DNA from 3 places in the Mesorhizobium sp. M1E.F.Ca.ET.063.01.1.1 genome. Region 2 is predicted to be linked to each of the others. Evidence: predicted binding sites of a transcription regulator. Region 2 holds the regulator's gene; each other region holds the start of a gene.
What was found. Region 2 encodes PhoB, which activates phosphate uptake and scavenging genes when phosphate is short. Its sites were predicted from a motif close to TGTCATNNANCTGTCAT; they were not measured.
Positions count from the first base shown of each region.

Region 1 (3,274 bases), on a different contig from region 2:
CTTCGCCGGTCCAGCACAACCCCAAAACCAGGAAAAGCGTCGCCTTCCATAAACGACGCATGGGCTCATTCCGCAGCGGCTTTGCCGTGTCCGTACCGCTGCTCGATATAGTCGGCGACCATCTTCTCGAAATCCTGCGCGATCGAGGGGCCGCGCAGCGTCGCCGCCTTCTTGCCGTCGATGAACACCGGCGCCGTCGGCGTCTCGCCGGTGCCGGGCAAAGATATGCCGATATCGGCATGCTTGGACTCACCGGGGCCGTTGACGATGCAGCCCATCACCGCGACCTTGAGGTTCTCGACACCGGGATATTTCTCGCGCCATACCGGCATGTTCTTGCGGATGTCGGCCTGGATGCTCTGGGCCAGTTCCTGGAACACCGTGGACGTCGTGCGGCCGCAGCCCGGGCAGGCCGCGACGATCGGCACGAACTGCCGGAACCCCATGGTCTGCAAGAGTTCCTGCGAGACCTGCACCTCGCGGGTGCGGTCGCCATTCGGCTCCGGTGTCAGCGAGATGCGGATCGTGTCGCCAATGCCTTGCTGCAGGAGGATGCCCATCGCCGCGGATGAGGCCACGATGCCCTTGGTGCCCATGCCGGCCTCGGTCAGGCCAAGATGCAGCGCATGGTTGGAGCGCGTCGCAAGTTCGGTATAGACGGCGATCAGGTCCTGCACGCCGCTCACCTTGGCCGACAGGATGATCTTGTCGCGCCCAAGCCCGATCTCTTCGGCCAGCTCGGCCGACAGGATCGCCGACTGCACGATCGCCTCGCGGGTGACCTCCTGCGCGGTGAGCGGCGAGCCCTGGGCCTGGTTGTCGTCCATCAGCCGGGTCAACAGATCCTGGTCGAGCGAGCCCCAGTTGACGCCGATGCGTACCGGCTTGTCGTATCTGATCGCCATTTCGACGATCGCCGCGAACTGCCGGTCCTTCTTCTCCTTGAAGCCGACATTGCCGGGATTGATGCGGTATTTCGCCAGCGCCTCGGCGCAGGCCGGGTGGTCGGCGAGCAGCTTGTGGCCGATATAGTGGAAATCGCCGACCAGCGGCACATTGACGCCGAGCCTCAACAGCCTTTCCTGGATGCGCGGCACGGCCGCGGCGCTCTCGTCGCGATCGACGGTGATGCGCACGATCTCCGAGCCGGCGCGATTGAGCGCCGCGACCTGCGCGACGGTCTGGTCGACATCGGCCGTGTCGGTGTTGGTCATCGACTGCACGACGACCGGCGCGCCGCCGCCGACCATCACGTCGCCGACCGAAACACCAATCGATGTCCGGCGCGGGAAAGGAGAAGAAAAATATCCGGTCATGCCGGCCGCCTTTTGCTTGGAGCAGGGATGCTCAAGGGTCCGGGCATGAGGTGGAGGAGCAAAGATGGCTTGTCAATGGCAAGCGGCAGGCAGCCGGTCAAATCGGCTGCCTGACTGATTGCCGAAACCACAAGTCCCTACTCCGGCGGCGAAGGTGTCCAAGCTGCGCCGCCGCTGCCGAAACTGGTCAAAATCCGGAGTAAGACCCAGACGCCGGTGGCATGACAGCCACCGGGTGGATGATTGCGCCGCAATGGCGGCTATGTTGCCTAGAGGAGCTTCAGTGTGCCGTCGGTTTCGCCTTCAGCTTTTCAATCTCGTCCTTGATTGCCAACTTGCGCCGCTTGAGATTGGCGATCTCGAGGTCGTCTACCGAAGGATGCATCATCGCATCGGTGATTTCGCGCTCGATGTCGCCGTGCTTCCGCTGCAGCTCATCAAGATGGGATGCAAGAGACATGATTGGTTCTCCCTTTCATGGTTTCCTCGATTGCAGCCGTCGCAGCCACGTTCCACCGCAGGTCGCTACTGTGACGGCACGGTGACACTTTGCCACCAACCAATCTCGATGTCGAATGCCGCGTGGTAGCATTCCACGACAATGTGAAATGTGATATGGGCTGCCCGCCGGTCACAAACCCCACCGGCCCCGCCCAGACAGGCCCATCCTTGGGCGACGCATACGCAGACGGTAGATAATGTCCGAACAGGAACAGGCTGAGATACGCCTAGAATATTCCCGGCTCAAACAGGAACACGCCGATTTCGACGCCGCCATCAACGCGATGATCGCCATGGGCTGCGACCCGCTCCAGGTCCAGCGCATGAAGAAGAAGAAGCTCCTTCTGAAGGACCGGCTGATGGCGCTGGAAGACCGCATCATCCCCGACATCATCGCCTGACCGGAGCTTTCCTTCGCTCGAAGGCTACGAGATCGAGAGCCGTGCCGCGCGCTCGCGCAGCAGCGCGACCAGTTCGCCTGTCCGCTCCTCTGACGTATCGATCGGGACCACCAGGCACATCGTCGCCTCGATCTTGCCGGGCGACGAGAAGACCGGCGCCGCGAGGCATTTGGTGTAGGCGTCGACAAGGCCTGACGTCACGCAATAGCCGGTGACGCGGGCTTTTCCGATATCATCGACAAAATCATCGAGCTCGATCTTGCGGCCGTCCGGCAGCACGAGATCCTCTTCCGAGATCATCGCCTCGATACGGTTCCGTTCGAGGCCGGCGAGCAGCAGCCGGCCGGAAGCGGTCCAGGGAAGCGGTATCTGCAGCCCGGTGGCCGAGCTGATGCGGAACGGCCGGGTACCGGGGCTCGAATGGACGATCGTGTAGCGGCCGCTCTGCAGCATGCAGAGCTCCGAGGTCTCCCCCGTCTCGCGCGACAGCGTGTCGACCTCCTGCCGCCCGCGCCTGAGCAGATCGTTGCCGCGCATATAGGCCATTCCATAGAGGTAGAGCTTCTTGCCGAAATAGACGCGATTGCCGTCGCCGGCCATCTCCAGCAGCCCGGCATCGACCAGCTCGCGCACCAGCGTATAGGTCGTCGAACGCGGCGCGTTGAGCCCTTTCGCCAGCTCGCCGATACCGATCGCGCGCTGGTTGGCGTGCAGGAACTCCAGAATGTGAAGCACCCGGTTCAGGCCCTTCTCGCGTGAATTGGCAGGCTTCTCTTCATCCACGCCGGCGGCCTGCCATTCGCTCTGCGTCTTGCCATCTTGCATTGTCGATTCCTAATGCTAGTATCTGTCTTGTACAGGATACATGCGTCTCTTGTAAGAGACAATACCTATCGATCACCGGCGCATGCATCGCTGCTTCATTGGGGAACACACCATCAAAGGAGGTCGCCGTGAACGACACATCCGGCAGACGTGATTTTCTGAAATTGGGAATGGCGGGACTTGCCGCCGCCGGCGCGCTCACCGCGGTCAGCGCCGAAAAGGCAGCCGCGC
Region 1 is NZ_RZSC01000083.1:10,716-13,989, forward strand. Features, by position in the region: gene EOA29_RS09585 (lytic transglycosylase domain-containing protein) at 1-61, opposite strand, end outside; gene ispG (flavodoxin-dependent (E)-4-hydroxy-3-methylbut-2-enyl-diphosphate synthase) at 66-1,316, opposite strand; gene EOA29_RS09595 (YdcH family protein) at 1,597-1,776, opposite strand; gene EOA29_RS09600 (DUF465 domain-containing protein) at 2,015-2,218, shown strand; gene EOA29_RS09605 (IclR family transcriptional regulator) at 2,243-3,043, opposite strand; partial or broken gene EOA29_RS09610 (transporter substrate-binding domain-containing protein) at 3,172-3,274, shown strand, end outside.
Region 1: the regulator PhoB is predicted to act here: its motif matches at 1,847-1,863, upstream of EOA29_RS09595 (YdcH family protein).

Region 2 (3,274 bases):
CCATCGGCTTGATCTTCCCGTCGCGAAGCAGATCGAGCAAGACGCCGAGATCTTCGCGGAACCAAGCGAGCTTCCACCGTTTCAGATATTGTATGCTGTAGGGGAGTATGCGTCGTCGGCCTGGTGAAACGAAAGCGCGGACCGCGTACCACGCAGGTCGCAATATCCCGCGAAGACGGTAACGCAAGCCCCCTGCCAGTTGGCCCTTCTGCAGAAATGAAGTGAAGCCATAGGCTATGACGCGGCCACCAGGCCTCAGAGTACGAAACGAACGCCAGACATTGGCTTCGCCGACCCCATCGAAGACGACATCCACGCCGTCGTTTGTCAGACGATGAATCTCTTCGACAAAGTCAACTCGCTCGTAGTCGATCGGCGTGGCCCCGAGATCGGATACGATCTGATGGGCTGCAAGAGATGCAGTCCCATACATCTCCAGACCTGCCAGGCGGCCAAGTTGCAGCAGAGCCGTGCCGACTCCGCCGGCGGCGCCATGAATGAGGACCCGTTGACCCGGAGAGGCATGCCCAAGGCGATGCATCATCTGATAGGCCGTAACGTAGTTCAGCACGAGGCTGACTGCCTCGGCGGGATCGACACCAGTTGGAACCAGAGTGAGTTCATCTGCCGGCAGGCAAATGAACTGGGCGTAACCACCATGAATGGGAAGCGCCGCAACCATTTTACCAATCATGGCATGGGACACTCCCTCTCCGGCCTCATCGACGATGCCGACAATGTCCCATCCTGGCGTGAATGGCAGGGTCGTTTTCTCGGGATGAATCCCCTCCCGCATCAATAGCTCTGCGAAGGAGACGCCGGCGGCGATTGTTTGCACACGCAGTTCACCTGATGCCGGATGGGGCGCGTCCTCCTCCACGATCTCCAGAACTTCAGGTCCGCCATGGTGGCGAACAACGACGCGCAGAGACTTCATGGCAACCTCGGTCCAAATTGGACTCCTCCACTGAGGCAAACTCTAGTGGAAAGGTAGCGCGCGCTGGGATGGAGCGACTTGCTCCAGATCAACCCCACGAGAAGATCGGTCGCCACCCAACAAACAACTGCTCATTTGAGCAGAATGACATTGGGACGCAGCCGCGACAGCAGTTGGAATGGCCTCACATCAGCTGCCGTTGGGGGTGAGCGGAAACGAACGACAGGTTTGGGTCAGAAGCCGACATTGCCTGTGGCCCCTTCGCGGCCATCGGCAACCGCCTGCTATTGAGTTCTGCCCCTGAAACATGATTTCGATCCATCGGGAGGGCGGGACTCCAGAGCAATTCCAGGAAAAGTGTGAAGCGCGGTTTCCGTCCGCAATTGCGTGAAAACAAAGAGATGGAGTGGCTCGCCGTTTCCGTGAAACGGTGAACCGCCCTAGTCTTCCCTGATCGCGTAGCCCGCACCGCGGATGGTGCGGATGACGTCGGGCATGCGGCCATTGTTGACCGCCTTGCGCAGGCGTCCGACATGCACGTCCACCGTGCGCTCGTCGATATAGATCGTCTCGCCCCAGACATTGTCGAGCAGCTGGCTGCGCGAGAACACGCGGCCGGGATGCCGCATCATGAATTCGAGCAGCCGGAACTCGGTCGGGCCGAGCCTGATCTCGCTCTTCTTGCGGTAGACGCGGTGCGATTCACGGTCGAGCACGATGTCGCCGACCTTGAGCACGCTGGACAGCACCTCCGGCTTGGCGCGGCGCAGCAGCGCCTTGATCCTGGCCATGAATTCCGGCGTCGAGAACGGCTTGACCAGATAATCGTCGGCGCCCGTCGAGAGGCCGCGCACTCTGTCGCTCTCCTCGCCGCGCGCGGTCAGCATGATGATCGGCAGCCGTTCGGTCTCTGGCCGCATCCTCAGGCGCCGGCAGAGCTCGATGCCGGAAACCGCCGGCACCATCCAGTCGAGCACGAGCAGGTCGGGCACGTTTTCCTGCAGGCGGATCTCGGCCTCGTCGCCGCGTGTCACCACCTCGACCTGATAGCCTTCGGATTCGAGGTTGTAGCGGAGCAGCACCCCCAGCGGCTCCTCGTCCTCCACCACCATGATGCGTGGCGCGATCATTCAGCAGGTACCTTCGTTGTCAGGCCGCCGGCGCCGGCATCGCCGTCTCGTCCTGCTTCGGACGGTTCGCGGGCAATTGCGTGCCGGTCAGCACATAGTAGGCGTTCTCGGCGATGTTGGTCACATGGTCGCCGATGCGCTCAAGATTCTTGGCGCAGAACAATAAATGCGTGCAGGCCGTGATGTTGCGCGGATCCTCCATCATGTAGGTCAGGAGCTCGCGGAAGACGGAGGTGTATTTGACGTCGACGCGCTCGTCGTCGTTCCTGAGCTTGGCAAGCGCCGTGGCGTCGCCCGCGGTGTACTCCTCGATCACGCCCTGGACCTGGATCAGCACCAGCTGCGCCATCGAGTCGATGGAGTGCGACAGGTCGCGCGGCGCGGCGCTGATGCCGACCGAGCCGACGCGCTTGGCGATGTTCTTGGCGAGGTCGCCGATGCGCTCGAGGTCGCCGGCCATGCGGATCGCGCCGACCACGCTGCGCAGGTCGTCGGCCATGGGTTGCCGTTTGGCGATGAGCGTGATGGCGCGGTCGTCGAGCTCGCGCTGGCGCGCATCCATGATGGCGTCGTCGGAGACGACGCGCTGCGCCATCGCGTTGTCGGAATTGAGCAGAGCCTTGGTCGAAGCGCCGACCATGGAGCCGGCGAGATCGCCCATGTCGATGATGAGCTGGCTGATCTGCCTCAGATCCTCGTCGAAGGAAGCGACGGTGTGTTCGGCCATGATGGTATCCTCGTATGAACTCAGCCGAAGCGGCCGGTGATGTAGTCCTGCGTGCGCTTCTCGCGGGGCGAGGTGAAGATCTTCTCGGTCCGGTCGAACTCGACCAGCTCGCCGAGATACATGAACGCCGTCTGCCGCGACACGCGCGCCGCCTGCTGCATGTTGTGGGTGACGATCACGATCGTGTAGTCGGCCTGCAATTCGTCGATCAGTTCCTCGATCTTGGCCGTCGACAGCGGATCGAGCGCCGAGCACGGTTCGTCTAGCAGGATGACTTCCGGCTTCACCGCCACAGTGCGGGCGATGCAAAGCCGCTGCTGCTGACCGCCGGAAAGGCTCTGGCCGCTGGCGTTGAGCTTGTCCTTGACCTCGCTCCACAGCGCCGCGCGCTTCAGTGCCTGCTCGACGCGGTTGTCCATCTCGGTCTTGCTGATCTTCTCATACAGCCTGACGCCGAAGGCGATGTTCTCGTAAATCGAC
Region 2 is NZ_RZSC01000362.1:741-4,014, reverse strand. Features, by position in the region: gene EOA29_RS22500 (medium chain dehydrogenase/reductase family protein) at 1-937, opposite strand, end outside; gene phoB (phosphate regulon transcriptional regulator PhoB) at 1,378-2,067, opposite strand; gene phoU (phosphate signaling complex protein PhoU) at 2,087-2,794, opposite strand; gene pstB (phosphate ABC transporter ATP-binding protein PstB) at 2,815-3,274, opposite strand, start outside.

Region 3 (3,274 bases), on a different contig from region 2:
TCGACATAGCCGCGGTCGCCGCTTTAGCCAATTCGATCGGCGCGCGGCTGGTCGTCGACAATGTCTTTGCAACGCCGCTGCAGCAGAAGCCCTTGCAGCTCGGCGCTCACATCGTCGTCTACTCGGCGACCAAGCATATCGACGGACAGGGCCGTTGTCTGGGCGGCGTCATCCTGTCGGACAAGAAGTGGATCGACGAGAACCTGCACGACTATTTCCGCCACACCGGCCCGAGCCTGTCGCCCTTCAACGCCTGGACGCTGCTCAAGGGCCTGGAGACGCTGCCGCTGCGTGTGCGCCAGCAGACCGAGAGCGCCGGCAAGATCGCCGATTTCCTGGCCGGCCGGCCGGAGATCGCCCGCGTCATCTATCCGGGGCGGGCCGACCATCCGCAGGCCGATATCGTCAAAAAGCAGATGTCGGGCGGCTCGACGCTGATCTGTCTCGACGTCAAGGGCGGCAAGCAGGCGGCCTTCGCGTTCCAGAACGCGCTCGACATCGTGCTGATCTCCAACAATCTCGGCGACGCCAAGAGCCTCATCACCCATCCGGCGACGACGACGCACAAGAACCTGAGCGACGAGGCGCGCGCCGAACTCGGCATCGGGCCTGGCACGCTCAGGCTGTCGGTCGGCCTCGAGGATACGGACGATCTGCTGGCCGACGTCGAACAGGCGCTGAAAGCGGCAAAGTAGCGGATTGCAGGCTGATGACGAGATCGCCTGGGCGCGGCTCAGGCGATCTCCTCCAGCTCGGTCATCGCCTTGGTGCGGATGGTCATGGCGTTGCCGCGCCACTCGACCGCGCCGCCCAGCCAGCCGCGCGCCCAGATGGCGGGAAGCATCAGGTCGCGCACGATCATCGCAGTGACGCTGCGCGGCGACAGGTACCAGCCCTTGGACCAGGCGAGCAGGCATTCCGGCACATAGGCGATCGCCAGCACGCAAAGCGCCGCGGTGGGGAGGCTGACACCGGCGCTTGCCGCCGCGACCAGCGCGAAAATCAGCGGCACAACCACGCCGGTCAGGACTTCGGGCGCGAAGAACAGCGGGAAGGTGACTCGGCGCAGCCGCGCCCAGCGCGCCTGGCGCGACCAGATTTCGGCAAGCCGGCGCTGGCCGAGCGGCTGCTCGAAGGGCGAGGCGACGAGATTGACGCGCAGTCCCAGGCCGTTGATCAGCTTGGTCGCGGCCGCGTCCTCGGCGATCTCGGCGGCCAAAGCCTGGATACCGCCATTTGCGTCGAGCATCGGCTTGTTCCACAGCATGCTCTTGCCCTGCGCGAAGCCAAGGCCAAGCGCTTCGCCGGCGTACTGCCAGCGCGCCTGCAGCGTGTTGAGGAAGGCGCATTCGACTTCGGCCCAGAAGCCGTCCGGCCGCGAGCCGATCGGCGTCGAGCAGACGAGTCCGGTATCTGGCCGCCAGGCCGCCATCAGATGCTGGACATAGTCTTTGGGCATCAGCACGTTGGAATCGGCAAGGACCACCCAATCGTGCCGGGCCGCCTGCCAGCCCTTGACGCAGTTGTTGAGCTTGGGGTTGGCGCTGATCCTGTCATCGCCGACGAACAGCCGCGCCGGGACTTTGGGATGACGCCCTATGGCGGCATTGATCAGCTTGACCACGGGGTCTTCTACGTTGGCGACGCAGAAGATCAGCTCATAGCGCGGCCAGTCGAGCGAAAAGGCGCGCTCGAGCGTCTCCTCGGTGAACGGCTCGACGCCGCGTGACGGCACGACGATGGAGACCGGCGGCTGCTTGCCGGCGGGCGTAGGGATGACGCGAGGCGCCTTCAGCCGCGACGAGGCGAGCAGGATGCTGGCGAGATTGGAGAAAAGAAGGGCTGACGAGGCAAAGGCGGCTGCGAAACTCAGTTCCATGGAGATCTTGTCACTCCGGACAGGCCGCCCGCGGCCGTTTCATCAGTCGACAGCGCGCGGCCGAGTCGCTCGCACGGTTTGCGCACACCAACATTGTCATGTGTCACTTAAATGACATTGTTTATCTGCACGTGCGTCGGAAGGTCGGCAGGTCAGACGGCGCTTCGTTGCTAAAACCGCGGAGAGCGACAAATTATTTCCTGCCGCGGCAACCGGAGTGGCCCATGTATCGCGCCGTGACGCGCAACATCGAAGTGCAGGTCAGGCCGTTCTATCTGGAGGATCGTTCCGATCCGGCCGAGAACCGCTATGTGTGGGGCTATCAGGTAACGATCGACAACCGGTCGAACGAGTTCGTGCAGCTTCTGTCGCGCTACTGGCACATCACCGACGGGCGCGGCCGCGTCGAGGAAGTGCGCGGCGCGGGCGTCGTCGGCGACCAGCCGGAGCTCAACCCCGGCGACAGCTATCAGTACACGTCGGGATGCCCGCTCTCGACGCCATCCGGCATCATGGTCGGCCACTACACGATGCGCAACGGGCGCGGCGAGACGTTCGATGTCGCCATCCCCGCCTTCTCCCTCGACATGCCTGGGACAAGGCGTACGGTGAACTAGGGCAGTCGGGCGATTGGCGAAATCCTCCGCGACGGCATCTTTCTCCCCGTCACTATACGGGGAGAAATGCCTGGCAGGGCAATGAGGGGCAGCGCCAAGCTTTTGAGATTTTCTTTCGAACAGAGCGAGGGGCGCTGGTACGGCCAATGCAGGCGCCGCCCCTCATCCGCCTGCCGGCACCTTCTCCCCGTATTGTGACGGGGAGAAGGAAGGGCATTCACTCGGCCGCGAAATCCGCCGGATCGAAGTCGTACTGCGTCGAGCAGAACTCGCAGGCGACGTGGATACCGCCATCCTCGGTGCTTTGCTCTATCTCCTCGGCCGAAAAGCCTTCGAGGATGCCGCGGATCTTGTCGCGCGAGCAGGAGCACTGGTCGGCGACAGGAACGCTGCGGAAGACGCGCACGCCGTGCTCGTGGAACAGCCGGTAGAGCAGCCGTTCGGCGCCCACCGTAGGGTCGATCAGCTCCGTCGGCTCGATGGTGCCGAGCAGCGCCAGCAATTCCTGCCAGGAATTGTCGGCCGGCTCGTGCGCCACGTCGCGCGGATCGCCGTCGCCGCCCGAAATGTCGGGCACGCGCATGCGCTCCGGGGACTGCGGCAGGAACTGCGCCAGGATGCCGCCGGCGCGCCATTGCTCGCGCGCGCCGCCGGGGCCCGGCGTCACCAGCTTGGCCACCGACATCCTCAGATCGGTCGGGATCTGCTCCGACTGGCGGAAATAGGTGCGCGCGGCGTCTTCGAGCGATGTGCCGTCGAGCTGGACGATGCCCTGATA
Region 3 is NZ_RZSC01000026.1:6,774-10,047, reverse strand. Features, by position in the region: gene EOA29_RS04405 (O-succinylhomoserine sulfhydrylase) at 1-695, shown strand, start outside; gene EOA29_RS04400 (ceramide glucosyltransferase) at 734-1,879, opposite strand; gene apaG (Co2+/Mg2+ efflux protein ApaG) at 2,104-2,496, shown strand; gene EOA29_RS04390 (Hsp33 family molecular chaperone) at 2,714-3,274, opposite strand, start outside.
Region 3: the regulator PhoB is predicted to act here: its motif matches at 1,980-1,996, upstream of EOA29_RS04400 (ceramide glucosyltransferase).